Regions from separate parts of the Kribbella sp. NPDC049174 genome, predicted to be linked through region 1. Evidence: riboswitches for the same ligand, from Rfam matches in the RefSeq annotation. Region 1 holds a riboswitch; each other region holds the start of a gene.
The links. A riboswitch is a leader RNA that binds a small molecule or an ion and turns the genes downstream of it on or off. The one in region 1 is predicted to bind ZMP and ZTP.

Region 1 (9,535 bases):
GGCAACGACAACATCCGGGATCTGGACGGACTCGGGACGACGCTCAAGGACGGCGACGAGCTGATGATCCTGCCGAGTGTGGCGGGCGGCTGATGCCGGCGGAAAACAAAAGACTGCAATTCTCCGGCCTGCTTGGCTAGCGTCGGGCGGCATGAGCGACGTGATCCTTCTGACCGGCTCGCCCGGATCGGGCAAGACGACCGTGGCCAAGTTGGTCGCCACCGACGCCGGGCGGCCGACGGTGCATGTGACGACGGACGAGTTCTACCGCGCCATCCGCACCGGCTTCATCGCGCCGTACCTGCCCGGATCCGAGCGGCAGAACGAAGTGGTCGTCGACGCGATCGTCGCCGCGGTCGCGGCGTACACACGCGGTGGGTACGACGTGGTCGTCGACGGCGTCATCGGCCCGTGGTTCCTGCCGCCGTTCCGCCAGGCCGCGGCGGCGGAGCAGTGGACGCTGTCGTACGTCGTACTCCGCCCCGACCTGGACACCACCCTTAGTCGCGCACAGGACCGAGGCACCGGCGAACTGAAGGACGCCGCCGCCATCACCGGTCTCTACGGAGCCTTCGCCGACCTGGGCGACCTCGAGCCCCACGTCATCGACACCACTCACCTCGACGCCAGTGCGACCGCCGCCGAAGTCCGTCACACCGTTGCCGCAGGCACCCACCGCCTCAGTGCCGGAACAACCGCACCCCGGTCTGCGACAAGCTGATCCCCAACTCCGCGCACGCCGCGGCGACCTCAGCCGAGCGGATCGATCCACCCGGCTCGGCCAGGTACCGAACCCCGTGCCGGTGCGCCTCGACGATGTTGTCGACAAACGGGATCGCCCCGTCCGACGCCATCGCGACGTTCGTCAACGCGCCTTCGGCCGACCGCTGGGCCCACCACGTCGAGGCCTTCTCACCGGCCAGCCGGGTGCAGTCGATCCGCGACTGCTGCCCGGCACCGATACCGATCGCCATCCCGTCCTTGACCATCGCGACCGTGTTCGACTGCGTGTAGCGCGCCACGACCAGCCCCAGCAGCAGATCGCGCGCCGCGCTGTCCGGCAGCTCGGGGTCGAGCGATGACCGGTCCAGTGGCGCCTCATCACGCTCCTGCGTCAGCCGGACGCCGTACACCTCGCGGACCTCGACAGCAGGTGGCCGATAGCCGGGATCCGCTTCCAGCACCAGGAAGGCGCCACGCTTCTTGCTCGCCAGTACGCCGACCACGCCTTCGTCGTACCCGGGCGCGATGATCCCGTCGCAGACAAGCCGCTTCAGCCGGTCCGCGAGTTCCGCGTCGACCGGGTGCGACACCGCGACGAAATCGCCGTACGACGATTTGGGATCCGCCTCCCGCGCCCGCACGTACGCATCGCTGACCGTCTCGGCGACCGCGGCGCCGGCGGGGGAGACGTGCTTGAACGACGCCGCCGCAGGCAGACCGAGGAGACCTGAGGCTTCACGGACCAACTGCCAGCCGGCCAAAGCATCGAGCACGTTGACGTACGACGGCGTACCGCTGACCACCGTGAACGGCCAGCGATCCACAGCCGTGACGGACGCGGACTGATGGGGATTCATGCCGTAGCGCAACTGCATCGGACAACCTCCGAGAACGTCGGAGGCGCCCAGGCGGACGACGCCTTGCTTGTCAGCCGCTCCCCGGTGGTGCTCCACCCTCGCCAGTCGCGGTTCGGTGCGAGCCTATTGCACGAAGGTGCAGACCTGGTCCGGACGGCCGGGATCAGGCCTAGCATCGCGCGTATGGGGATCTTTTCGAGGAGGCCGTCGGCGGGAGTGGCGGCGGAGGGGCTTCGGCTGGATCAGGCGTGGGCCGATCCGGAGCTCGACGCCGCGTACGCCGCGGTGCGTGGGGGCGATCTGTCGACCGGAGCCGAGCTGCTCAAGGCGTCGTCGCAGAGCACCGACCTGCGGTCGTTCCGGGCAATGGGGCTGGGGAAGGCCGCCATCGGGCACAGCGAGCAGTTGGAGTTGCGGCTGGAAGCCCTGCCGGGTGACCCGGACCTGCTGCTGTGGCTGGGGCAGACGCTGGTGTTCGAGGCCTGGGAGGTCCGGACGGGCGCGTGGGCGGAGCAGGTCTCCGAGCAGCGGTTCGCAACCTTCCACGACATCCTCCGGACGGCGGCCGAGGTGCTGGACTACGGCATCGCGGCGGCCCCTGACGACGCCGCACCGTGGGAGGTGCTGCAGTGGGTGGCGATCGGACTGCAGGCGTCGATGGACGACAAGAACGACATCTTCCGCTCCGCCATGGAGCGTCACCCGGCCGGCTACCAGGCGCACAGCGGTCGGGTGCATGCGCTGGCGCCGAAGTGGTCGGGTCTCGACATCGCCCAGATCGTTCGCTTCGGCGATCAGACGGTGGCGAACGCTCAGCCCGGCAGTGCGCTTTGTGCGGTTGCGGGCATGGTGGCCAACGAGGTGTGGGTCGACGTACTGAGTGACAGCGAGTTGACGAGGGCCCAGCGGGGTGCGCGATACACGCGCGAGATCACCAACCGGAAGGACGCCCTGCTCGCCGCCCGCGACAAGTGGTTGATCCCCGGCCGCGAGTCCGAGCCGGCTGACATCTCAGCCCACGGCACGATGGCCTTCGCTCTCAAGACCGTCGGAGCGAAGGCCGCCGCGATGGAACAGGCCGCCCTGACCCAAGGCCGGATCGAGAGCGTCCCCTGGGCCTACACCAACGCCCCCGACGCACTCACCGCCTTCGCCGCCGCCGTCACCAAACAGATGGCCTAACGCCAGGTGCCGGTGCAGGAGCCAGGCGGCCATAGAGTGGGCCCATGGTCGATGTGAAGCCACGCAGCCGGACAGTGACCGACGGACTCGAGGCGACCGCGTCGCGGGGCATGCTCCGGGCGGTCGGGATGGGTGACGACGACTGGGCGAAACCGCAGGTCGGGGTCGCGTCGAGCTGGAACGAGATCACCCCGTGCAACCTGTCCCTGGACCGGCTCGCGAAGGCGGTCAAGGAGGGTGTGCACGCGGCCGGCGGGTACCCGCTGGAGTTCGGCACGATCAGCGTGTCCGACGGCATCTCGATGGGCCACGTCGGCATGCACTACTCGCTCGTCAGCCGCGAGATCATCGCCGACTCGGTCGAGACGGTGATGGAGGCCGAGCGGCTGGACGGTTCGGTGCTGCTGGCCGGCTGTGACAAGTCGCTGCCCGGGATGCTGATGGCCGCGGCCCGGCTCGACCTCGCGTCGGTCTTCCTGTACGCCGGTTCGATCATGCCCGGCCGGCTCGGCGACAAGGACGTCACGATCATCGACGCCTTCGAGGCGGTCGGTGCCTGCGTCCGCGGCCTGATCACCCGCGACGAGGTCGACGCGGTCGAGCGGGCGATCTGCCCGGGTGAAGGCGCCTGCGGCGGGATGTACACGGCGAACACGATGGCCGCCTCCGCCGAGGCGCTCGGCATGTCGCTGCCCGGCTCGGCCGCGCCGCCCGCGGTGGACCGCCGACGCGACGGCTACGCCCGCAAGTCCGGCGAGGCGGTCGTCGGCCTCCTGCAGAAGGGCATCACGGCTCGCCAGATCCTGACGAAGGAGGCCTTCGAGAACGCGATCGCCGTGGTGATGGCGCTCGGCGGCTCGACGAACGCCGTACTGCATCTGCTCGCGATCGCGCGCGAGGCCGAGGTCGACCTGACGCTGGCCGACTTCAACCGGATCGGCGACCGGGTGCCGCACCTCGGCGACCTCAAGCCGTTTGGCCGGTACGTGATGACGGACGTGGACCGGGTCGGCGGTATCCCGGTGGTGATGCGGTCGCTGCTCGACGCCGGGCTGCTGCACGGCGACTGCCTGACCGTGACCGGCAAGACGATGGCCGAGAACCTCGCGGACATCGCGCCGCCGGATGTCGACGGCGTCATCATCCGCTCGCTGGACAAGCCGATCCACGGCACCGGCGGGATCACCATCCTGCACGGTTCGCTCGCGCCCGAGGGCGCGGTGGTGAAGAGCGCCGGCTTCGACTCGGACGTGTTCGAGGGCACCGCGCGGGTGTTCGACGGCGAGCGCGGGGCGATGGACGCGGTCGCCTCCCTGAATCCCGGCGACGTCGTCGTCATCCGCTACGAGGGCCCGAAGGGCGGCCCCGGTATGCGCGAGATGCTCGCCGTGACCGGCGCGATCAAGGGCGCCGGCCTCGGCAAGGACGTCCTGCTGCTCACCGACGGCCGCTTCTCCGGTGGTACGACGGGACTCTGCGTCGGCCACGTCGCCCCGGAGGCCGTGGACGGCGGCCCGATCGCGTTCGTCCGGGACGGCGACCGCATCACCCTCGACGTCAAGAACCGCACCCTCGACCTCCACGTCAGCCCCGAGGAACTCGAGAACCGACGCACCGGCTGGACCCCGAAGACCCCGGACATCACCAAGGGCGTCCTCGGCAAGTACACCCGCCTGGTCCGCTCAGCCTCCGAGGGTGCTGTCTGTATCTAAGACAGTCATCTCAGATCATGGGACACTCTGCCGGCGAACTTGACCCGATCGCAGTGTGTCGGCGAATGTTGCCTACATGCGATCGATTCTCCTCGTACTTGTGCGGCGCGCCGACTGACGGCGACCACCGAGTCGAGCGCGCCCCCTTCAGCCCACCCGGCGGAGGGGGTTTTTTGTTGCCAGGGCGACTATCTGCGACCCAGATGTGACCTGAGGACAAACAAGAGCGAGGATGGATCGGTCGCGACAAGCCATAACGTGACAGGACTAAGGAAGGCACTCATGAGTGAGCAGCTGACCGGGGCACAGGCTCTGATCCGCGCACTGGAACATGCCGGAGTGGACACCGTCTTCGGCATCCCGGGTGGCGCGATCCTCCCGGCGTACGACCCGATGCTCGACTCGACCCAGATCCGCCACATCCTGGTACGTCACGAGCAGGGCGCCGGCCACGCCGCCCAGGGGTACGCCTCGGCGTCGGGCAAGGTGGGCGTCTGCATGGCCACCTCCGGACCCGGCGCGACCAACCTGGTGACGCCGATCGCCGACGCGTACATGGACTCGGTCCCGCTGGTCGCGATCACCGGTCAGGTGCCCGGCCCCGCGATCGGCACGGACGCGTTCCAGGAGGCCGACATCCGCGGCATCACGATGCCGATCACCAAGCACAACTTCCTGGTCAACGACCCGAATGACATCGCCTCCACCATCGCCGAGGCGTTCCACATCGCCTCCACCGGCCGCCCCGGTCCGGTGCTCGTCGACGTGACCAAGGACGCGTTGCAGGCGAAGGTCGACTTCCAGTGGCCGACCGAACTCTCGCTGCCCGGCTACCGGCCGGTGACCCGCCCGCACCCCAAGCAGGTGCGTGAGGCGGCCCGGCTGATCGCGGCCGCCGAGAAGCCGGTCCTGTACGTCGGCGGCGGCGTGATCCGGGCCCACGCCCACGCCGAGCTGAAGGAGCTCGCCGAGCTCCTCGGCCTCCCGGTGGTCACCACGCTGATGGCCCGCGGCGCACTGCCGGACACGCACGACCTGCACTTCGGCATGCCCGGTATGCACGGCTCGGTCTCCGCGGTCGGCGCCCTCCAGCGCTCCGACCTGCTCATCTGCCTGGGCGCCCGCTTCGACGACCGGGTGACCGGCAAGCTCGACTCGTTCGCGCCCGACGCGAAGGTGATCCACGCCGACATCGACCCGGCCGAGATCGGCAAGAACCGGGCCGCCGACGTGCCGATCGTGGGCGACTGCAAGGAGGTCATCACCGACCTGATCGCCGCGCTCCGGACCGAGATCGCGAGCTCCGGCCGCACCCCGTCGTACGACACCTGGCGCAACCAGCTGGAGTCGGTCCGGGCGAAGTACCCGGTCGGGTACGACGAGCCCGAGGACGGCGCCCTGTCCCCGCAGTACGTGATCGAGCGGATCGGCAAGATCGCCGGCCCGGACGCCGTCTACACCGCGGGCGTCGGCCAGCACCAGATGTGGGCCGCGCACTACCTGCCGTTCGAGAAGCCCGGCCACTGGCTGAACTCCGGCGGCCTCGGCACCATGGGGTACGCCGTCCCGGCCGCGATGGGAGCCAAGGTCGCCCGCCCGGACAAGACCGTCTGGGCGATCGACGGCGACGGCTGCTTCCAGATGACCAACCAGGAGCTCGTCACCTGTGCGCTGGAGGGCATCCCGATCAAGGTTGCCGTGATCAACAACCAGTCGCTCGGCATGGTCCGGCAGTGGCAGACGCTGTTCTACGACAAGCGCTACTCCAACACCGACCTGCACTCGGCCCGGATCCCCGACTTCGCCAAGCTGGCCGAGGCGATGGGCGGTGTCGGGTTGCGCTGCTCCGACCGCGACTCGGTCGACGCGACGATCGAGAAGGCGATGGCGGTCCACGACGCGCCGGTGGTGGTCGACTTCGTCGTGCACCGCGACGCGATGGTGTGGCCGATGGTCGCGGCCGGCACCAGCAACGACGACATCCAGATCGCCCGCGACATGGCGCCCACCTGGGACAGCGAGGAGCTGTAAGCATGACTGAGCGAAGCGAAGGCATCAGAAAGCAGAGCCAAGCCGCTTGCGCACCGGCGCCCGGAGCGAAGCGAGGACGTCGGTGAGCAAGCACACTTTGAGCATCCTGGTGGAGAACAAGCACGGTGTGCTGGCCCGGGTGGCGGCGTTGATCTCGCGGCGCGGGTTCAACATCGACTCCCTCGCGGTCGGTCCGACCGAGCACCCCGAGGTGTCCCGGATGACGATCGCGGTCAGCGTGGACGAGCAGCCGTTGGAGCAGATCACCAAGCAGCTGAACAAGCTGGTGAACGTGATCAAGATCGTCGAACTCGAGCCCAGCCAGACGGTTCAGCGCGAACTGCTGCTGGTGAAGGTCAAGGCGGACACCCTGAGCAGGGGACAGGTGCTGGAAACCGTCCAGCTGTTCCGTGCGAAGGTGGTGGACGTGGCTCCGGACGCGATCACGATCGAGGCGACCGGCAATCCCGAGAAACTCGAGGCCATGCTCCGGGTGCTGGAACCCTTCGGCGTCCGCGAGCTGGTGCAGTCCGGCATGGTGGCGATCGGCCGGGGCAGTCGCTCCATCTCCGACCGCACCCTGCGGCCGGTCCCGGTGCCACCGCCGTACGTCGCCTCGGGCGCACCGAATGTCCAGGCACAGCCGGCCGACCGAGCCCACCACCCGGTTCCGGCGCCGCCGCCCGGCCGGCCCGTCGCCCCGGCCCGCCAGGCCTGAACGCCGTACCGATCACCCATTCTGATTCCGAGGAGAAGAGCTCCAAGTGGCAGCTGAAATGTTCTACGACGACAACGCCGACCTGTCGGTGATCCAGGGCCGGCACGTGGCCGTGCTCGGCTACGGCAGCCAGGGCCACGCCCACGCGCTGTCGCTGCGCGACTCCGGTGTCGACGTCCGCGTCGGTCTGCCGGAGGGCTCCAAGAGCCGGGCCAAGGCCGAGGCCCAGGGGCTGCGGGTGCTCACCCCGGCCGAGGCCTGCGAGGAGGCCGACGTGATCGTCGTCCTCGCGCCGGACCCGGCCCAGCGCAAGCTGTACGCCGAGGCGATCGAGCCGAACCTGGTCGACGGCGACGCGCTCGTCTTCGGTCACGGCTTCAACATCCGGTTCGGCTACATCAAGCCGCCGGCCGGCGTGGACGTGTTCATGGTCGCCCCGAAGGGCCCGGGTCACCTGGTCCGCCGGGAGTACTCCGAGGGCCGCGGCGTACCGGTGCTGGTAGCGGTCGAGCAGGACGCCACCGGCAAGGCCTGGGACCTGGCGCTCGCGTACGCCAAGGGCATCGGCGGCCTGCGGGCCGGCGGGATCAAGACCACCTTCACCGAGGAGACCGAGACCGACCTGTTCGGTGAGCAGGCCGTCCTCTGCGGTGGTGTGTCGGCGCTGATCCAGGCCGGTTTCGAGACGCTGACCGAGGCCGGCTACCAGCCGGAGGTCGCGTACTTCGAGTGCCTGCACGAGCTCAAGCTGATCGTCGACCTGATCTACGAAGGCGGCATCGCCAAGCAGCGCTGGTCGGTCTCCGACACGGCCGAGTACGGCGACTACGTGTCCGGCCCGCGGATCATCGACGCGTCGGTGAAGGCCCGGATGAAGGAGGTCCTCGGCGACATCACCGACGGCACTTTCGCGGCCCGGTTCATCGCCGACCAGGACGCCGGCGCGCCGGAGTTCGCCGAGTTCCGCAAGCAGAGCGAGTCGCACCCGATCGAGGCCGTGGGTAAGGAACTGCGCGGCCTGATGGCGTGGGTCAAGTCGCACGACGAGGACTACGTCGAGGGCACCGCCGCCCGCTGACGCCACAAGTACAAGGTCCGGGGCACCCAGGTGGGTGGCCCGGGCCTTGTCTTTTGGCACAATCAGTGACGAATCCGATGCGGGTGTGGGGGAGGTGACGGGTGGTGGAGGACGGCAAGCCGTTGCCGCGGCCGCCTCGACGGGTCCCCGCGGGCGCGGCCACGCTCACCCAGCTCCAGACCAGCACGCCGCGGACAGCTCCGCAGCCGCCGCCGCGTCAGCCGTGGAAGTTCGGCCGGTTCCTGGCCGGGTTCGTCGTCGTCCTGCTCATCCTCGCCGCCGGGGCGAGCGCCGGCTGGTACGTCCGCGCGGAGAGCCTGCGACTCGACACCGAGAAGGTCCTCGAGGCGGTCAGACCAGGCGTGGTCCGGGTCCTGGCCACCACGTGCGAGGGCACCGGCGAGGCGACCGGCGTACTCATCGGTGACAACAAGATCCTGACGGCCGCGTCCGCGCTCCGGCAGCCGCTGTCGATCGCGATCGTGACCGAGGACGGCCGGGTCCGCCGGGCCAACCAGCTCGGCAGCAGCGCGGACGGGGTCGCCGTACTGCAGATGATCGGGCGACTGGACACCGAGACGGTCCCGCTCGCGGCGGCGAACCCCGACCCGAAGGCCGAGCGCGCCCTCATCGGCTACACCGCGGCCGGCCAGCTGACCTCGAGATCGGTCGGTACGACGGCGCGGCCGCAGGCGCTCAGCTCCTGGATGAACCAGGCCAAGCTCGGCGGCCCGATCGTCGACGAGTCCGGTCAGGTGGTCGGCCTGGTCACCGGCGACACGGTCCCGACCAGCACGATCGTGCCGCTGGACAAGCTGCAGAACTACGCCGCACCGAAGTCCGTCGGCCTCACACCGGAGGCCGCGGGGACCTGTGAGCGGTCGCGTGGTCCGCAGAATGCGATGCTCCCGGAGCTGCTGGTCGCGGCGACCCCGCTCGCGGTGGAGTCACAGAAGGTGCTCGGCAACTACTTGACCCTGGAGAACAGGCACGACTTCCCCGCCGTGCGGCAGCAGGTGTACTCGAAAGCGATGGCCCGTGGCTATTCGGAGTCGAGAGACCGCGACAGTCATCAGACTTCGTACTTCTTCGGCGCCAAGATCATCGAGGTGACCCGGTTCGGCGCCGACGGCGCGAACGTCCGGATGACCTACGACGTCCTGTTCTCGCCGAACGCCAAGGGTGCGAACGGCGGGACCTGCAACCAGCTGGACGTGCGCTACCGGCTCATCCG
Region 2 (9,535 bases), on a different contig from region 1:
TGGACGACACCCCAACCCGCGAGCCCGCCCACCGCCGGCTGAGCGTTCCACTACTCGCGCATCGCCTGGAGCACGACGGCAGCCAGCAGTACGGCGGCGCCGATGAGGCTGAGGGTGGTCAGGCGCTCGTGGAAGGCGAGTACGCCGATCGCCGCGGCCAGCAGTGGTTCGATGAGGGCGATGACGGCTGCGGTGGAGGCTCGGATCGCTCGGAGGCCGGTGTAGAACAGGGCGTAGGCGAGTGCGGTCGGGACCAAACCGAAGTACGCGAGGAGTGGCCAGCTGACCGGTGCCGGGATGAGGCCGCCAGTCATTGCCAAGGGCAACAGGATGACGGCGCCGACGGCGAAGCCAAGGAAAGCGCTGGTGATGGGGTCCTGCTGATCCCGGTTGAGCAAGGTGGTCAGGGCGTAGCCGGCGGCTGACAGGAGCGAGAACGCGATCCCCAGCAGGGATCCGTGGCCGGTGCCTGCGCCGCCGGAGATCAGGAGAGCCAGCCCCAGTACGGCGATGAGCAGGGTGCTGGTGATCCGCTCACGAGCACCCAACGCGATGATGACCGGGCCGGCGCCGAGGGAGACGACTGTGGCGACGGCGACGCCGACTCGCGGGATCGCGGCGAAGTAGCCGAGTTGGCAGACGGCCAGGCCGAGACCGCTCAGGAGATAGCGCAGCGGCGCCGCGGCGAACTGCTGGATGATCGGACCGCGGGCGAGGACCCGGCAGGCGACGGCCAGCCAGAGGGCGGCGCCGAGGAGCCGCCAGAACGAGATCGCTGTCGAGTCCAGGCCGCTGTGCTGGAACAGCAGGGCGCCGGTCGGGCCGCCCGTGCCCCAGGCGACTCCGGCCAGGGCGACGTACAGGAGACCGCGCGCCGACGAGGGCGCAAGACGGTAGTGCATCAGACACTCCAGGGTGTTCGCACGAAGAGGTTGGGGCGTCTGCGAACAGCCCGAAGGAGCCCAGGTCAGAACCCGAGCGTGATGAGGTCGGCCGTCCGCTAAGCGGCGGCCGGCGGAGTGATGATTCGATGCACGGCCGCGACCCTAGCAAGCCGACTGCCCCGCCGCCGACCCGTTTTCGGCGCCAAACAGCGGACCGGTCCATGCCAGGTGCTGACCGGGCAGGGTTGCGGCGGTACCGTCAATGGATGTGGTGGTTACTAGCCGCCCTAGGGGGCGGGGGAATAGTGCTCGGGGGCCGGTATCTGTGGGACCGCCGAGCCGCACGGCAGGGTGATGCGGAGGAGCTGGAGCAGATCCGCAGGCTGGCCGACGAGGACGTGACGCTGCTCGGGGAGGAACTCCGGCGGCTGGATGCTCAGGTGGCCGGGCACCCGCTCGACGCCGACGGGCAGGCGGACTATCAGGTCGCTCTCGACGCGTACGAGGCAGCGCAGCGAACGGTCAAGGGCATCCGGAAGTCCGAGGACATCAGTGCGGTGACCGACACGCTGGCGACCGGCCGGTACGCGATCGTCTGCGTCCAGGCGCGGGCGCGGGGCGAGGCAGTGCCCGAGCGCAGGGTGCCGTGCTTCTTCAATCCGCAGCACGGTCCGTCGACGAAGGACGTGGTCTGGACGCAGCCGAGGGTCGGCACACGGACGGTTCCGGCGTGTGCACAGGATGCCGCGCGGATCCAGACCGGCGACGAACCCGAGGTCAGGTTCGTCCAGTTCCACAGCCGCCGGGTGCCGTACTGGGAGGCCGGCACCGCGGTCACGCCGTACGGCCTCGGCTACTTCGGGGCGGGGGCGGGAGCGAGCTACATCGCCTTGGCCAGCTTCCAGACCCAGGGTGGCGCGGCCGGAGTCTGGGGCGATGCCGGCACCCACGGTGCCGGCTGGGACGGCGGGTTCGACGGTGGCGGGATGGACGGTGGCGGAGGCGGCGACGGCTGAGTAGGCCTACATCCGGAGGTGGGAGCCGCCGTTGAAGTCGAGGACGGTGCCGGTGGCGAACTCGGCCTCGGGTGAGGCGAGGTAGACGATGGCCGCGGCGACTTCGGACGGGTCGGCAACGCGTTCGAGCGGGCTCTCCAGCCGGCGACGGTCGTAGCCTTCGCCGACCAGGTGGACCGAGGCCATGTCGGTGGTGGTCCAGCCGGGTGCGATCGCGGTCACCGCGACCCCTTCCGGACCGAGGGCGCGCGCAAGTGACTGTGTGAACGACACGATCCCGGCCTTCGAGGCGCCGTACGCGGGCTGGTTCGGCTCACCCCGGAACGCGCCGCGCGACGAGACGTTCACGATCCGGCCGCCGCGGCCCATGTGCCGCACCGCGCACCACGCCGCGTTCGCCGGGCCGACCAGGTTCACCGCGAGCGTGTCGGCCCAGGCTTGCTGCCATTCGGCGTACGTCGCCTCGCGGATCCGATGCGGGTGATACACACCGGCGTTGTTCACCAGTACGTCGATACCACCCAGAGCCGCCGCGGCGTCGTCGACCATCGTCTCAATCGCCGCCGGATCGGCAAGATCGGCCTGGGCGAGCACGTGCCCCGGCCCGGGCAGTTCCTTCAGCACCATCGCCGCGGCCTCGGCGGACGAGCTGTAATGCACAGCCACCCGGTCCCCCGCCGCCGCGAACGCCCGCGCGGTCGCCGCACCGATCCCCCGAGAAGCCCCCGTCACCAGCACCGCTCGATCCATACCCCGATCCTTTCACTCCGGAAGAAACGGGGTGCTACTGGCGCGGGTTGATGTCCCGGCGGTAGGACTTCGAGGCGCGGACCCACTGCTTCTTGGCTTCGGCGCGGAGGCGGAGGTCGTTGCGGCGAGCCATATAGGCTGCTTCGCGCTGGAGCTTCGTCCAGCTCTCGTAGCGGCGGTGCGGCAGCGTGCCATCCTCCAGCGCGGCCCGCACCGCGCAGTCGGGCTCGGTCAGGTGAGCGCAGTCCTTGAACTTGCACTGCTCGGCCAGCGCCGTGATGTCCGGGAACGCAGCCGCCAGCCCTTCACCAGACTCCTGCAGCCCGATCCCCCGCAGCCCTGGGGTGTCGATGACGACCCCACCACCCGGCAGCACGATCAGCTCACGCCGCACCGACGTGTGCCGGCCCTTGCCGTCGTCACGGATGTCCTGCACGTCCAGCAGTTCCACACCCGCCAGTGCGTTCACCAGCGACGACTTGCCCGCGCCACTCGACCCCAGCAGCGCCACAGTCGCGTCACCAGCCAGCAACGCCTGCACCGACGACAGCCCTTCACCGGTCGTCGCACTGCACACCAGCACGTCGGCACCCGGCGCAGCACGCGCTACGTCGTCCGCGACGGCCTCCGCGTCACCGACGAGGTCTGACTTGGTCAGTACGACGACGGGCCGCGCTCCGCTCTCCCACGCCAACGCGAGGAAGCGTTCGATCCGGCCGATGTTCGGCTCCGGGTGCAGCCCGACCACGATCGCGATCACGTCGACGTTGGCGGCCAGCACCTGGCCCTTCGACGTACCGCTGACTTCTGCCCGCACGATCGCCGTACGGCGTGGGGCCAGGGACTCGAGGGTGATCCGGTCGTCCGGCCAGTAGCGCAGGACGGCCCAGTCCCCTGTACATGGGCCGGCATGCGGATCACTGGCCATCGCGGCGAGGAGCGCACCGGACCACGTCGCGCGGACCGGACCGTCCTCGGTGAGAACCGTCGCCAGGCCCTTGTCGACCCGGGCGACACGCCCCGGCAAGAGCTCGTCCGGGACGGCGGCAAGGAATTCGGCCGTGGAGCTGTCGAGTCCCAGGGCCTGGAGTGTGGCTGACATGCGGCGAACCTTTCGGAGGGTCCGGCCGCGAGATCAGCTCAGCGGACGGACAGTGCGGGAAGCGTCGGCCCGGTGGGCCTGGCCCAAACTCATGGCGGGTGCCTCCCTTCGACGTCCTGCGGTCCTGATCGAGGACCGGCTGATGTCGTCAGCGTAGGTCGTCGGATTCACTTTGCGCACCGGATTTTCCGACCGGCTCCGGCTTGCGTTCCGCCCGCGGCGCACCGTCCGCCGGCCGAGGCGGCTTCTCCGTCGGCCGGGGTGCGTCGTCCGGCGGCGATTCAGGCTTCACGCCGTCGGCCGGTACGACGGGCTCCGGCGGCTCGAGCGGGGTCAGCGGGTGGCCGTGGTGCGGCTCCGGCTCGGCCTTCATCACCGGCTCCACCTCGTCCTCGGCGTCCTTGCCGGCCTGGACCTCGGACGCCGATTCGGCCGCCCGCGACTTGTGCGGCCACAACCGGTCCACGACCGCGTTCAGCGCAGCACCGATCAGCACCGCGATCGCCGTCATGTAGAGCCACATCAGTACGGCGATCGGCGCCGCCAGCGGGCCGTAGATCGACGTACCGCCGACTGTGCTCTGCAGGATCCACCGCAGCACGAAGCTGCCCAGGATCCAGATCGACAACGCCAGGAACGACCCCGGCAGGTCGGACACCCACGGCGTCCGCACCGGCACCGACAAGTGGTAGAGGGTGTTCAGGAAGCCCGCCGACAGGATCGTGACGACCGGCCAGTACAGCTGGTTCAGGAAGTCCAGCCGGTGCGGAAGCACCGCGGCCACCGCGTCCGGACCGGCCAGCACCAGCGGGAGCACGATCACGCCGATCACGAGGGCGGCGCAGTACAGCGAGAAGGACAGCGCGCGGGTCCGGACGATGCCGCGCTTGCCGCCCATCCCGTACATGATCGTGATGGTGTCGACGAACACGTTCAGCGCCCGGCTGCCGGACCACAGCGCGAGCACGAAACCGATCGAGATGACATCCGGCCGGCCGCCGTTCAGGACCTGGTTCAGGGTCGGCACGATCACGCCCTGGACCGAGTCGTCGGTCAGCGCCCGGGCCGCCAGCACGGCGATCTGCTGCTTGATCTCGTCGATCGTCTCGACCTCGAAGTACCGGCTCGCGATGTACCCGAGGCTTCCGGCCAGTCCGAAGATCAGCGGCGGCAGCGAGAGGATGGCGAAGAACGCCCCCTCGGCCGCGAGCCCGGTGACCCGGTAGCGCAGGCAGACGCCGACGGTCTGGGTCACAAGCTTCCAGGTCGTCGCCGGGATTCTGCGGACCCATGCCAATGAGAGGGAGCTCCCACCAGTGGGTCCTGCCCCAGAACGTGCCATACCGCTTACCGTACTGACATGGCGGACCCTTTCGCGGTAACGAATCAGGCTCCCCCACTGCGGGGGGTGAACTTCTTCACCCGGGACACGGCGCTCGGTGACGCTCTGCGTCCGTACGGCGGCGTCGCGGACGATCCCGGTCTGCACCGGATCGGCGAGCTGGCCGGGTCCGAGGAGGCCCTCTCCCAGGCGCTCCCGGCGAACCAGAATCCACCCGTGCTGCGCACCCACGACCGCTACGGGCACCGCATCGACGAGGTCGACTTCCACCCGTCGTGGCACTGGCTGATGGAGCAGGCCGTCGGCTTCGGCCTCCAGGCCGCGCCCTGGACCAGCGACCAGCCGTCGCCGCACCTGACCCGCGCCGCCGGCTTTTACCTCTGGTCCCAGGTCGAGCCGGGTCACGGCTGCCCGATCTCGATGACGTACGCCGCCGTGCCCGCGCTGAAGGCCGACGAGCGGCTCGCGAAGGAGTGGATCCCGCAACTCGCGTCCACCCGGTACGACGTCCGCCGGCTGCCCGCGGCCGAGAAGACCGGCGTGCTCGCCGGGATGGGGATGACCGAGAAGCAGGGCGGGTCCGACGTCCGGGCGAATCTCACCACCGCGACGCCGACCGGGAGCGACGGCGAGTACCAGCTCAACGGGCACAAGTGGTTCTGCTCGGCGCCGCAGGTCGACGTCTTCCTGGTGCTCGCCCAGGCACCGGAGGGACTGAGCTGTTTCGTCGTACCGCGGGTCCTTGCCGATGGCAACCGGAACGCGTTTGCCCTGCAGCGGCTGAAGGACAAGCTCGGCAACCGGTCGAACGCGTCCAGCGAGGTCGAGTTCCGCGGCACCGTCGGATACCGGCTCGGCGACGAGGGCGCCGGCGTCCGCACCATCATCGAGATGGTCGCCGCGACCCGGCTCGACTGCGTCCTCGGATCCGCTGCTCTCCAGCGGCGCGCGCTGGTGGAGGCGGTGTGGCACACGAGCCACCGCTCCGCCTTCGGTGGGTTGCTCGCGGACAAGCCGGCGATGCAGAACGTGCTCGCCGATCTGGCGCTGGAGAGCGAGGCCGGCACGGCCCTCGCCATGCGCCTCGCCGCAGCCGTGGATGCGTCCCAGCCCGTCCCCACCGCTCCTACAACCCCCGGTCGCGCGGAGCAGGAGGTTGCCTTCAGGCGGATTGCGTTGCCGCTGGCGAAGTTCTGGGTGTCGAAGCGGACCTCGTTCATGGTGGCCGAGGCGCTCGAGTGTCTCGGCGGGAACGGGTTCGTCGAGGAGTCCGGGATGCCGTTGCTGTTCCGGGAGTCGCCGCTCAACTCGATCTGGGAAGGGTCGGGCAATGTCAACGCACTCGACGTACTGCGGGCGCTGCGCCGGCCGGAGTCGCTGGAGGCGTGGCTGACCGAGCTGGCCACGGTCCAGGGCGCCGACCATCGGCTCGACGCCGCCGTGAACGACGTACTGCAAGCGCTTGCTGACATCGAAGGCGCCGAGGCCGGAGCACGGCGTCTGGCAGCGCGGATGGCCCTGTGCCTGCAGGCCTCGCTGCTGATTCGGCACTCGACCCCCGAGGTCGCGGACGCGTTCGTGGCGTCCAGGCTGGCCAATGACTGGGGTGGCGTGTTCGGCACGTTGCCGAGGACGACACCGTTCCGGGCGATCCTCGATCGCACGATAGGGTGAGCGCGTCGCGACTGGCGCGCTGAGGTGGAGAACCACCGGGGAGCGAAAACCGTCGGCACCGTGCGCCTGGGTGCCTTCGACCCACTGCAACCGCAGGAGAGACAACGATGACTCAACCCTTCGATGCCGCCGCCGCATCGGCCGCGTACCGCAACGCGCTCGAGGTGATCGGCGCGGTGGAACCCACGATCGCCGGCGCGATCAAGGCCGAGCTGGCCGACCAGCGCTCGTCGCTGAAGCTGATCGCGAGTGAGAACTACGCCTCCCCCGCCACCTTGCTGACGATGGGCAACTGGCTGTCCGACAAGTACGCCGAGGGTACGATCGGGCACCGCTTCTACGCCGGCTGCCAGAACGTCGACACGGTCGAGCAGACCGCGGCCGACCACGCCCGGGCCCTGTTCGACGCCCCGCACGCCTACGTCCAGCCGCACTCCGGCATCGACGCGAACCTGGTCGCCTTCTGGGCGATCCTGGCCCAGCGGATCGAGTCGCCGGCGCTGGCCGAGGCCGGCGCGAAGCACGTCAACGACCTGTCCGACGAGGACTGGAGCAAGCTCCGGAAGGCGCTCGGCGACCAGAAGATGCTCGGCATGTCGCTCGACGCCGGCGGTCACCTGACCCACGGTTTCCGGCCGAACATCTCCGGCAAGATGTTCAACCAGCAGTCCTACGGCACCGACCCGGAGACCGGGCTGCTCGACTACGCCAAGGTCGCCGCGGCGGCGCGTGAGTTCAAGCCGCTGATCCTGATCGCGGGCTACTCGGCGTACCCGCGGAAGATCGACTTCGCGAAGATGCGCGAGATCGCGGACGAGGTCGGCGCCACCCTGATGGTCGACATGGCGCACTTCGCCGGCCTGGTCGCGGGCAAGGTCTTCACCGGCGACTTCGACCCGGTGCCGCACGCGCACGTCACCACGACGACCACGCACAAGTCGCTCCGCGGTCCGCGCGGCGGCATGGTGCTGTGCCAGCCCGAGTACGCCGACTCGGTCGACCGCGGTTGCCCGATGGTGCTCGGCGGCCCGCTCAGCCAGACCATGGCGGCGAAGGCGGTCGCGCTGGCCGAGGCCCGGCAGCCTTCGTTCCAGGAGTACGCGCAGGCGATCGCGGACAACGCGGTCGCGCTGGCCGACGGCCTGATGAAGCGTGGCGTCAAGCTCGTCACCGACGGCACCGAGAACCACCTCGTGCTGCTGGACGTGTCGTCGTACGGGATCACCGGGCGGCAGGCCGAGTCGGCGCTGCTCGACTCGGGCATCGTGACGAACCGGAACGCCGTACCGCGGGACCCGAACGGTGCCTGGTACACCTCGGGTGTCCGGATCGGTACGCCTGCGCTGACCACGCGCGGCTTCGGGGCCGACGAGTTCGACCGGGTCGCCGAGCTGATCGTGGACGTGCTGTCCTCGACCACGCCGACCACGACGTCGGCCGGTGCGCCGTCGAAGGCGAAGTACGTGCTGGCCGACGGGGTCGCGGACAAGACCAAGGCCGCCTCGGCCGAGCTGCTCGACAAGCACCCGCTGTACCCGGGTCTCGAGCTCAGCTGACGCCTCGAACTATCAGAAAGTTGTAATAGTTGCGGTAGGGTGCGTGCATGCCGCCTGACCCGACCCCGGAAGAGATCAGTCAGTTCGTCGAGCGATTCGCCGGAGTGCTGGGGAACAGCGGCGTACCGACGATGTCCGCCCGGGTGATCGGGCGGATGCTGGTCAGCCCGACCGGCATGCTGACGTCCGCCGAGCTGGCTGAGTCCTTGCGAATCAGCCAGCCGGCGGTGTCGGGCGCCGTCCGGCAACTGCTGCAGGTCGGCTTCATCTCCCGGGAGCGGATCCCCGGTTCGCGCAAGGATCACTACCGGATCCGCGACGACGTGTTCTCCGCGATCCTCGAGCGCCGCAACAACTCCCTCGCCGAGTGGGAATCCACCAGCCGCTCCGGCGCCGACCTGTTCGGCCCGGACAGCACGGTCGGCCAACGCCTGACAGAAGCAGCCGACTTCTTCGCCTTCATCCACAAGGACCTCGAACAACTGATCAAATCCTGGCGAGCCGATCACCCCCGATAAACCGCCGGCTGCGGCAACTCGACCTGGAGCCGTCTCGCCACCGCAACCGCGACGTCGTCGAATCCGTGCGCGGCAACGACCTGCGCGCCGACCGGCAGTCCGTCCAGCAACCCCGCCGGGACGCTCACCGCGGGATGACCGGTCACGTTCAACCCCCAGCACGGATCCCCGGTGACGATGTTCGGCTCGTGCTGGTCGTAGCCATGGGCAACAGTCAGCGTCGTCGGCGTGACCAGCGCGTCCACCAACTCGAACAGATCAGCCAGCGCGGTGTTGTTGTGATCCCGGACCTCCCGAGCACGATTCGCCGCGGCAGCCTCGACGCCGCGACCCGAATCCAGGTCCCACAACGCCTGCCACGCGTCATCGGGCGGGAGGAGTTCGAGCGGCGCGTCGACGACGGTGACGTCACAGTCGTCCAGGAGCTTGCGCATCAGTAGGTCGACCGCAGGGTCGGCCATGGGCTCGCCGAGCGTCGACCGATACGCCACCCGCCACGGCCGGTCGACAACGGATGGCACCGGCCAGTGCGGCAGCGCCGTCGGGTCGAGCCGATGCGGGCCGCTCGCGATACTCGTCGCGAGTACGACGTCGTCGAGATCGGCACCGATCAGACCGGCCGTCGTCAATCCACCCAGGGACCGGCCGACCGGTCGCGGGATGCGGCCGTAGGTGCCCTTGAACCCGACCACC
Region 3 (9,535 bases), on a different contig from region 1:
GCGACGTGGTGGTCTGGGACAAGGCCGGTGAGCTGGTGATCATGGAGGGCGCCCGGCAGGCCCGGCAGATCCCCGGCGCGCCGCCGCTGAACCTGTACAAGAACAACACCGACAACAAGGGCGCGTCCTACGGTTCGCACGAGAACTACCTGATGCGCCGCTCGACCCCGTTCGCGTCGATCGTGCGCCACCTCACTCCGTTCTTCGTGAGCCGTCAGGTGGTGACGGGTGCCGGCCGGGTCGGGATCGGCCAGGACGGCACCGCACACGGCTTCCAGATCAGCCAGCGGGCCGACTACTTCGAGGTCGAGGTCGGCCTGGAGACGACGCTGAAACGGCCGATCATCAACACCCGCGACGAGCCGCACGCGAACCCGGACCGCTACCGCCGCCTGCACGTCATCATCGGCGACGCGAACCTGTCCGAGATCTCGACGTACCTCAAGGTCGGCACGACGAGTCTGGTGCTGTCGATGATCGAGGACGGCTGGCTGACCGACGACTTGAGTGTGGACCGTCCGGTCACCGCGTTGCACGAGGTCAGTCACGACCCGACCTGCACCCATCTGATGACGCTCAAGGACGGCCGCAAGCTGACCGCCGTCCAACTGCAGACGGAGTACCTGGAGCAGGCCCGCAAGTACGTCGAGGACAAGTACGGCGACGACGCGGACCGGCAGACCAAGGACGTGCTGCACCGCTGGGAGCAGGTGCTCGACCAGTTGGCCACCGACCCGATGAAACTTTCCGACCAGCTGGACTGGGTCGCCAAGCTCAAACTGCTGCAGTCGTACCGCGACCGCGACGGCCTCGAGTGGGACGACTCCAAGCTGCACCTGGTCGACCTGCAGTACGCCGACCTGCGCCCGGACAAGGGTCTCTACTACAAATTGGTCAAGGCCGGCCGGATGCAGCGGCTCGTCAGCGACGAGGAGATCCGGATGGCGGTCTCGCACCCGCCGACCGACACCCGGGCGTACTTCCGCGGCCGCTGTATGCAGCAGTACGCGCCGCAGGTGGCGGCCGCGTCCTGGGACTCGGTGATCTTCGACCTGCCGGGCAAGGAATCGCTGCAGCGGATCCCGACTTTGGATCCGTTGCGGGGCACTAAAGCCCATGTCGGAGCACTTTTGGACCAGTGCGACACCGCGAGTGACCTGGTTCGCACCATCACTGGGGGTGCTGCCGGGTAGGGTCGCTGTAGGAGGCCGGTTGGGCGGCCTTCCATGCGGTTCTAGGAGGTGTGTGCCATGGCGAAGGACGGCGGGCAGCAGCACAAGCAGCCGAAGCGTTCGACGACCGAGGAAGAGGTCGAGCAGGTCGAGACGTCCGAGGACGTCGCCGAGCGTAAGGAGCGGCTCGACGAGGACGTCGACTCGATCCTCGACGAGATCGACGAGGTGCTCGAGGAGAACGCCGAGGAGTTCGTCCGCGGGTTCGTGCAAAAGGGTGGGGAGTGAACCGCTCGATGACTTTCGATGCCTCCGGCCGGTTGCCGGAAGCCTTCCTGACCCCAGGTGGCTCGTCGTTCATGGACTTCCTGGCCGGGCACGCGCCCGACCTGTTGCCGGGACGGCGCAGCCTGGGGTCGGCCGACTTCTCCGCCGACGTCCCGCACGGGACCACCATCGTCGCGGCCACCTTCCCCGGTGGCGTGGTGATGGCCGGGGACCGGCGCGCCACGATGGGCAACATCATCGCCCAGCGTGACATCGAGAAGGTGTTCCCGGCCGATGAGTACTCCGCGGTCGCGTTCGCCGGCTCGGCCGGTTTCGGGATCGAGATGGTCCGGTTGTTCCAGGTCGAGCTGGAGCACTACGAGAAGCTCGAGGGCACCACGCTCAGCCTGGACGGCAAGGCCAACCGGCTGAGCGCGCTGATCCGGGGCAACCTGGCGATGGCGATGCAGGGCCTGGCCGTGGTGCCGCTGTTCGCGGGCTACGACGAGGACCTCCAGGGCGGCCGGATCTTCTCCTACGACCCGACCGGCGGGCGGTACGAGGAGACCCACTTCCACAGTGTCGGCTCGGGTTCGCTGTTCGCCCGCGGCGCGCTGAAGAAGCTCTACCGCGAGGACCTGTCCGCGACCGACTGCGTCACGGTGGCGATCCAGTCCCTGATCGACGCCGCCGACGACGACTCGGCGACCGGCGGGCCGGACATGCTGCGGCGGATCTTCCCGGTGGTCGGCGTGGTCACGGCGGACGGCTACCAGCGGCTGCCCGAGGACGAGGTGGCCGACATCGTCGACCGCGTCTGGGCCGAGCGGCACCGGCGCCCCGACGGGCCGGCCTCGGCGACCCTGACCTGATCCCCGATGAAACCGACACAGCCCCATCGACTGATTAGAGGACGACACCTTCGATGAGCGTTCCGTTCTACGTCTCGCCCGAACAGCTGATGCGGGACCGGGCCGACTTCGCCCGGAAGGGCATCGCCAAGGGCCGCAGCGCGATCGCCCTGCAGTACGCCGACGGCATCCTGTTCGTCGCGGAGAACCGGTCGCCGGCGTTGCACAAGGTGGCCGAGATCTACGACCGGATGGCGTTCGCCGCGGTCGGCCGGTACAACGAGTTCGAGAACCTGCGGATCGCCGGCGTCCGGCTGGCCGACATGCGCGGGTACTCCTACGACCGGCGCGACGTCACCGGCCGGGCGCTCGCCAACGCCTACGCGCAGACGCTGGGCGCGATCTTCTCCTCCGGCGGTGAGAAGCCGCTCGAGGTGGAGATCCTGGTCGCCGAGATCGGCACCAGTACGGCCGAGGACCAGATCTACCGGCTCACCTACGACGGCTCGATCGCGGACGTCCGCGGGTACGCCGTGATGGGCGGGCCGGCCGAGCAGGTCGCGGACTACGTCGGCGAGCACTACCAGGAGGGCATCTCGCTGGCCGGGGCGCTCCGGCTGGCGGTGGACGCGCTCGGGCACGACAGCAACGAGGTCCGCGAGCTGACCCCGGACCAGATCGAGGTCGCCGTCCTGGACCGGACCCGGACCCAGGTGCGCAAGTTCAAGCGGATCTCGGAGGAGACGCTGGCGCGGATCCTGTCCGAGTCCACCGCGGACACCACGCCGACGGAGCCTGCCGCCGACAAGGCGGAGGAGACCGACGAGAGCGCGGAGGCGGCCGGTGACACCCCGGTCGCACCGGCCGACGACGACGTACCGGTCGCCCCGCCGGAAGAGCCGGACAACGACCGCCCGCTGTGAACGATTCGGTAGTTGGCTCAGCCGCCGCGGACTCCGTGGCGGCTGAGTCGCGTCAGCCCCAGGACCCGGCGGTGTGGGAGCTGCTGGAGGAGCGGTCGGGGTTCAATGGGTATTTGACGGTGAATCAGCGGCGGTATCGGTTGCCGGATGGGCGGGAGGCGGACTGGGATGTCTTCGGGCCGAAGACCGCTGACGGGATCACGTCCGGGATCACCGTGCTGCCGTTGACGCCGGAGGGCAGGATCGTGACGATCCGGATCTTCCGGCCGGGGCCTGATCAGGTCGTCACCAACCTGCCGGGCGGCTTGGTCGAGGTCGGCGAGGACCCGGCCGTGGCCGGTGCCCGCGAGCTCGAGGAGGAGACCGGGTACACCTGCGAGTCGTTCGAGGTCGTGACCTGGACCTGGGCGGCGGCGTCCTCGGTCTTTCGCAAGTACATCGGCATCGCCCGCGGCTGCCGTCCCGACGGTCGCCAGGCGCTGGACGAGTTCGAGGACTGCGTCCCGGTCGAGCTCACCGTCGCGCAGTTCCGGGCCGAGTTGCGCACGCCCGGCGCGATGACCGGGATCGACTCCGCCTACCTGGCCTTGGACCACGCCGGTCTGCTCTGACTGGCTCCGGACCAACGGTCGGCCTTCTTGACTGGAACTGGTCACGCCAGGCGCTTGACGAGCAGGTCTGCGCACTGAGTGGATGGTAAGAGCAAACGCCTTCCGCCCGAGGAGTTGCTCATGCGCCGTCTCGCTCTGCTGCTGTTGCTCGCGCTTGTCGTCCAGTCCATGACCGTCCCGGCCGCTGTCGCCCTGGCCGGCACCACGAAGGGGGCGGCGCCGGTGACGCCAGAACCTCAGCAGACCATCACCCGCCCGGACGGGTTCCACCTCGGCCGGACCGTCGGCCTGGTTCACGGCCCGACCACCGACCCGGACGCCGAACGCATCGTCCGCGAGTCGCTCGAGCAGGCCGGCGTACGGATCGTTCGTGATCAGCCCGCCGACGTGACCATCTGGTTGGGTGGGAGCGAGCAGGCGCTGCGGCAGTTGAACGTCGAGCCTGCCGACGGGCTACCGGCCGAGGGTTACGTCCTCGCCATCGGCCGCAAGCACGTCGTGCTCGACGGCGTCGACACCGACGGCACGTACTACGCCGCGCGGACGTTCGCACAGCTTGTCCAGGGCAACGAGGTGGACGGCGTCGAGATCCGCGACTGGCCGACGATGCGGTACCGCGGCTCGATCGAGGGCTTCTACGGTACGCCGTGGTCGCACGCCGACCGGCTCGATCACCTCGACTACCTCGGCGCGCACCGGATGAACACCTACGAGTACGCGCCCAAGGACGACCCGTACCACCGCGAGCAGTGGCGCGACCCGTACCCGGCCGACAAGCTGGCCGAGCTCGGCGAACTGATCGAGCGGGGCCGGCGCAACAAGGTCGACTTCACCTTCGCGCTCTCGCCCGGCCTGTCGATCTGCTACACCTCCGACAGCGACTACCAGGCGCTGATCGCGAAGTTCGAGGCGCTCTACGCGCTGGGTGCGCGGGCGTTCAACGTGCCGCTGGACGACATCGACTACAACACCTGGCATTGCCCGGAGGACCGGGAGAAGTACGGCACCGGCGGCGGTGCGGCCGGTCAGGCGCAGAGCGAACTGCTGAACCGGATCCAGCGCGAGTGGGTCGCGAGCAAGCCGGATCTCGCCCCGCTGCAGATGGTTCCGACCGAGTACTACAACGTGTCCGAGACGCCGTACAAGAAGGCGCTGCGGGAGCAGCTCGACAGTGCGGTGGTTGTGCACTGGACCGGTATCGGCGTCGTCCCGCGCACGATCACGACCGCACAAGCGGCCCAGGCCAAGGCCGTGTTCGGCCACGACATCCTGATCTGGGACAACTATCCGGTCAACGACTACGCGGCCGGCCGCATCCTGCTCGCCGACTACAGCGGTCGCGGGCCCGGGATCGCCGAGCACGTCGCCGGCGTGATCTCGAACCCGATGAACCAGGCCGCGGTCAGCAAGCTCGCCCTCTACTCGTTCGCCGAGCTCGGCTGGAACCCGGCCCGGTACGACGAACAGGCCTCCTGGCACCGGGCGATCGCCGAACGCGCCGGGGGAGACGACAAGACGATCGCGGCGCTCGAGGTCTTCGCCGACCTCAACACCTACGACTCGACGCTGCACCCGGAGAGCGCGCCGGTGCTGGCGGCGAAGACACAGAAGTTCTGGACGACCTGGACGGCAGGGGATCGCGACGAGGCGATCGCGGCGATCAAGCCCTACTTCACCGCGATCGAGAAGGCACCCGCGCAGCTCCGTCGCGGTGTGCAGGACCCAGCGTTCGCTGACGAAGCAAAGGCGTGGCTCGACGCGACCGTGCTGTGGGGTCAAGCGCTGGAGCGGTCGCTGCGGCTGCTCGATGAAGTGGCCGACGGCAACGGCGCGGCCGCGTGGACGAGCCGGCAGCGGATCGATCAGCTGGTCACCCAAGCCGAGGCGATCCGTGACACCCGCCTGCCGCACTCCAACACCTACCCGAGGATCGGCGAGGGCGTGGCCGACGCGTTCCTGACCGAGGCCGGCCGGGTCCACGACCAGTGGATGGGCATCGAGCCTGGACGTACGGCGTCGGCTTCGCAGGGCACGTACGCCGAGAACGTCCCCGACCGGATGATCGACGGCGACGAGTCGACGTTCTTCTGGAGCAACGGTGCGCCGGTGGCCGGTGACGAGATCCGTGTCGATCTCGGCGCACCCCGTGCCATCGGCGACATCGCCGTACTGATGGGCAAGTCGGGCAGCCCGCAGGACTACATCCACTCCGGCGTCCTCGAGTACTCCACTGACGGCTCCAGCTGGACCGAGCTCACGCGTGCCACCACTGCGGAGGTTCGCTTCACTGCCAACACCACGGCCCGGTACGTCCGCTACCGAGCCCTGGCCGACAACCCGTCGTACTGGCTCGTGGTCCGGGAGTTCTCGATCCAGGTCACCGACGGCTCCGAGTTGGTGCTCACGGCAACAGGTACGCCGGCTCCGGCGACAGGCTCGTCATTCGGTGACGCGGTCGACGGTGACGTGCGTACGGCGTACGTCGCGGCGACGGCCCCGACGACGGATGACGCGCTCACTGTTGCACTGTCCTCGGCCACCGCGGTCGACCGGATCACTGTGCTGCAGGCCGGCACTGCGACCGGCGTCGGCCGGCTGGAGATTCGGACCGGTGCGGGCTGGCAGGAGGTTGGACAAGTCGGGGCTGCCTACAGCGCGGTGACGATCCCGGCCACCACCATCGAGGCGATCCGGATCAGTTGGGCGTCCGGCGCCGTACCGCCGCAGGTCCACGAAGTGATCCTGCACCGGCCCGGAAACTAGGTTGCCCGGACTATGACTACAGCCCAGGATGGCGGCGTGCTGACCGACCACTGGCCACTGCGCCGCCTCCGGCTGACCACCGACCGCCTCGTCCTCCGGCAGCCCGACGAGGAGGAACTCGCCGCGCTGGCCGACGTCGCCGCAAATGGCGTCCACAAGCCAGGGGAGCGGCCTTTCCTGACCCCGTGGACAGAGGTGCCACCGGCCGAACGCGCCCGGAGTGTGCTGCAGGGGTACTGGAGCTCCCTGGCCTCGTGGACTCCGCAGAACTGGCAGCTGGAACTCGGCGTGTTCCGGGACGGGACGCCGCTCGGCATCGTCGCGTTGCGAGCTCAGGACTTCGCCGTGCTCCGTGAGGTGAAGACGTGGTCCTGGCTCGGCGTGCCGCACCACGGCCAAGGATTCGGCACCGAGGCGCGGGTCGCTTTGCTGCACCTTGCCTTCGAGGGGCTGGACGCGGTGGCGGCGCTGACCGAGGTGTTCCAGGACAACGCCGGCTCGCAAGGGGTGTCCCGGAAGCTGGGCTATCGCCCGGACGGCATCTCCCGGGACGTTCTGGACGGTCAGCCGGTGATCTCGGACCGGCTCCGTCTCACCCGCGAGGACTGGGCCGGCGGATCCGTCCGGGTCGAAGGGCTGGAGGACTGCCGCTCCTGGTTCGTCGCGTAGGCTTGTCCACGGACCGCGACTGGCGTTGAGGTGGACAACCACCGGGGAACGGTCTGCTGGTAGATCCGGCTTCGCCGCGCGCCTGGGCACCCTCTCGATGCCCGAAGGAGTGCGCGGATGACCAAGTTGATGATCGGGACCGACCTCGCCGCCGAGATGGTGGCGAAGGCGGCTGACCGGGCCCGGATCCTGCAGGAGAAGACCGGCGTGCAGCCGTGTCTGGCGACCGTGCTGGTGGGGGACGACCCCGCGTCGGCGACGTACGTGCGGATGAAGCAGAGCCGGAGCAAGAAGGCCGGCATCGGGTCACGGAGCGTCGTACTGCCCGCGGAGACCACGACCGAGGAGCTGGTCGATGAGCTGCACAAGCTCTCCGCGGACCCGGAGGTGCACGGGATCCTGCTGCAGCACCCGGTCCCGGCGCAGATCGACGAGCGGGCCGCGTTCGAGGCGATCGACCCGGCCAAGGACGTCGACGGCGTGACCATGCACGCGTTCGCCGCGATGGCGTTCGGCGAGCCCGGGTTCCGGTCCTGTACGCCTGGCGGCATCCTGCGGCTGCTCGAGGCGTACGACGTACCGATCGCCGGAGCGCACGCGGTCGTCATCGGCCGCAGCCCGATCCTCGGTAAGCCGGCCGGGATGTTGCTGCTGGCATCGAACGCGACCGTCACCTACACCCACTCCCGGACCACGAACCTGCCCGACATCGTCCGGACCGCGGACATCGTGGTGGCGGCGGTCGGCAAGCCGAACTTCGTCCGCGATGACTGGCTGAAGCCGGGTGCGGTGGTGGTCGACGCCGGGTACAACGAGGGCAACGTCGGGGACGTCCACTTCGACGAGGCGGCCGCGGTGGCGAGCCTGATCACACCGGTCCCGGGCGGGGTCGGACCGATGACGATCGCCCTCCTGCTGGAGCAGACCGTCGACGCCGCCGAGGCACAATCCGAGACGGCTGTCCACTCCGTGGCTACTCTGACCTAGGGTTGGGGTAGACGACCAAGGAGGCGAGCACGTGGCGGTACGGGCGATCCGGGGGGCCACCCAGCTGGAGGTGGACGAGCGCGAGCACCTGCTCGAGCGGTCCGCCGAGCTGGTGAAGGCGGTCCTGGAGGCGAACGATCTGGACCGCGAGGACCTGATCAGCATCCTGTTCACCGTCACACCGGACCTGCACTCGGAGTTTCCCGCCGTGGCGGGGCGCCAGATCGGGCTGACCGACGTACCGCTGATGTGCATGCAGGAGATCGACGTTCCGCACGCGCTGCCGCGGGTGGTCCGGATGATGGTGCACGCCGAGTCCTCGCGGTCCCGGGAGAAGATCCAGCACGTCTACCTGCACGGTGCGGTCGCTCTCCGTCCGGATCTGACGGGCGCCCAGTGAGGGTCGCAGTGACGGTGCTTTTGGCCGGGCCTTCGGCACCGGCGTGGTCATGGGGCCTTGGCTCCCGGCCTTCCCTCGTCACTCCAGTCGCTTCGCTCCCTGCGCTCCTCAGTCCAGGCCGGGAGGCCCCATGACCGAGCTGCGCGGGCCGGTCCGGATCGTCGGTGCCGGCCTGATCGGTACGTCGATCGGCCTCGCGCTGGCCCGGCTGGGCGTGGTGGTGGAACTGGTCGACGCCGACCCGGACAACGCGCTGATGGCCGAGCGGATCGGGGCCGGGTCGCGGCTGGTCCAGATCGAGCCGCAGCTCGTGGTGGTCGCCGTACCGCCGGATCATGTCGGTGAGGTCGTCGCCGAGCAGCTCGAGCAGACCGATGCGATCGTCACCGACGCCGCGAGCGTCAAGTCGAAGCCGCTCGCCGACGCGGCGCGCCTGACCGGCGACCTCAGCCGGTACGTCGGCAGTCACCCGATGGCGGGGTCGGAGCGGAACGGGCCCCTCGCCGCACGAGCAGACCTGTTCGACGGTGCGACCTGGGCCATCACGCCGCACGAGACCAGCACACTCGAAGCAGTCGAGCTCGTCCGGCGGCTGGCCGAGGCGTCCGGCGCGCGGACGGTCGAGCTGTCGGTCGAGGACCACGACCTCGCGGTCGCGCGCGTCTCGCACCTGCCGCATCTGATGTCGGCCCTGGCCGCCGGGACGCTGGTCGACGCGCCGAACTCTCACCTGCAGCTGTCCGGGCAGGGGGTTCGGGATGTGACCCGGATCGCAGCCGGCGACCCGAAGCTGTGGACCCAGATCGTGTCCGCCAACTCGGCCGCGCTGACCGGTCTGCTGGAACAGATCCGCGGCGAACTGGACCGCGTTCTCGTTGCCCTGGGCAAGGAA

Region 2: it holds a riboswitch for ZMP and ZTP, as region 1 does, so the genes downstream of both, ACGFIF_RS09700 (glycine hydroxymethyltransferase) here and ACGFIF_RS23275 (5-aminoimidazole-4-carboxamide ribonucleotide transformylase) in region 1, are expected to answer to the same signal.
Region 3: it holds a riboswitch for ZMP and ZTP, as region 1 does, so the genes downstream of both, ACGFIF_RS29740 (bifunctional 5,10-methylenetetrahydrofolate dehydrogenase/5,10-methenyltetrahydrofolate cyclohydrolase) here and ACGFIF_RS23275 (5-aminoimidazole-4-carboxamide ribonucleotide transformylase) in region 1, are expected to answer to the same signal.

Annotation. Positions count from the first base shown of each region.
Region 1 is NZ_JBICSZ010000004.1:243,498-253,032, reverse strand. Features, by position in the region: gene ACGFIF_RS23285 (MoaD/ThiS family protein) at 1-93, shown strand, start outside; gene ACGFIF_RS23280 (AAA family ATPase) at 152-721, shown strand; gene ACGFIF_RS23275 (5-aminoimidazole-4-carboxamide ribonucleotide transformylase) at 681-1,598, opposite strand; ZMP/ZTP riboswitch at 1,619-1,699, opposite strand; gene ACGFIF_RS23270 (hypothetical protein) at 1,764-2,762, shown strand; gene ilvD (dihydroxy-acid dehydratase) at 2,807-4,474, shown strand; gene ACGFIF_RS23260 (acetolactate synthase large subunit) at 4,757-6,505, shown strand; partial or broken gene ilvN (acetolactate synthase small subunit) at 6,588-7,091, shown strand; gene ilvC (ketol-acid reductoisomerase) at 7,282-8,301, shown strand; gene ACGFIF_RS23245 (serine protease) at 8,406-9,535, shown strand, end outside.
Region 2 is NZ_JBICSZ010000001.1:2,050,521-2,060,055, forward strand. Features, by position in the region: gene ACGFIF_RS09665 (helix-turn-helix transcriptional regulator) at 1-42, shown strand, start outside; gene ACGFIF_RS09670 (DMT family transporter) at 51-902, opposite strand; gene ACGFIF_RS09675 (hypothetical protein) at 1,151-1,900, shown strand; gene ACGFIF_RS09680 (SDR family NAD(P)-dependent oxidoreductase) at 1,907-2,650, opposite strand; gene rsgA (ribosome small subunit-dependent GTPase A) at 2,685-3,752, opposite strand; gene ACGFIF_RS09690 (YhjD/YihY/BrkB family envelope integrity protein) at 3,901-5,007, opposite strand; gene ACGFIF_RS09695 (acyl-CoA dehydrogenase family protein) at 5,113-6,768, shown strand; ZMP/ZTP riboswitch at 6,766-6,847, shown strand; gene ACGFIF_RS09700 (glycine hydroxymethyltransferase) at 6,876-8,324, shown strand; gene ACGFIF_RS09705 (GbsR/MarR family transcriptional regulator) at 8,372-8,842, shown strand; gene ACGFIF_RS09710 (amidase) at 8,830-9,535, opposite strand, start outside.
Region 3 is NZ_JBICSZ010000006.1:495,864-505,398, forward strand. Features, by position in the region: gene dop (depupylase/deamidase Dop) at 1-1,193, shown strand, start outside; gene ACGFIF_RS29710 (ubiquitin-like protein Pup) at 1,251-1,460, shown strand; gene prcB (proteasome subunit beta) at 1,469-2,311, shown strand; gene prcA (proteasome subunit alpha) at 2,365-3,213, shown strand; gene ACGFIF_RS29725 (NUDIX hydrolase) at 3,285-3,824, shown strand; gene ACGFIF_RS29730 (beta-N-acetylglucosaminidase domain-containing protein) at 3,945-6,587, shown strand; gene ACGFIF_RS29735 (GNAT family N-acetyltransferase) at 6,600-7,256, shown strand; ZMP/ZTP riboswitch at 7,262-7,351, shown strand; gene ACGFIF_RS29740 (bifunctional 5,10-methylenetetrahydrofolate dehydrogenase/5,10-methenyltetrahydrofolate cyclohydrolase) at 7,374-8,243, shown strand; gene aroH (chorismate mutase) at 8,275-8,643, shown strand; gene ACGFIF_RS29750 (prephenate dehydrogenase) at 8,774-9,535, shown strand, end outside.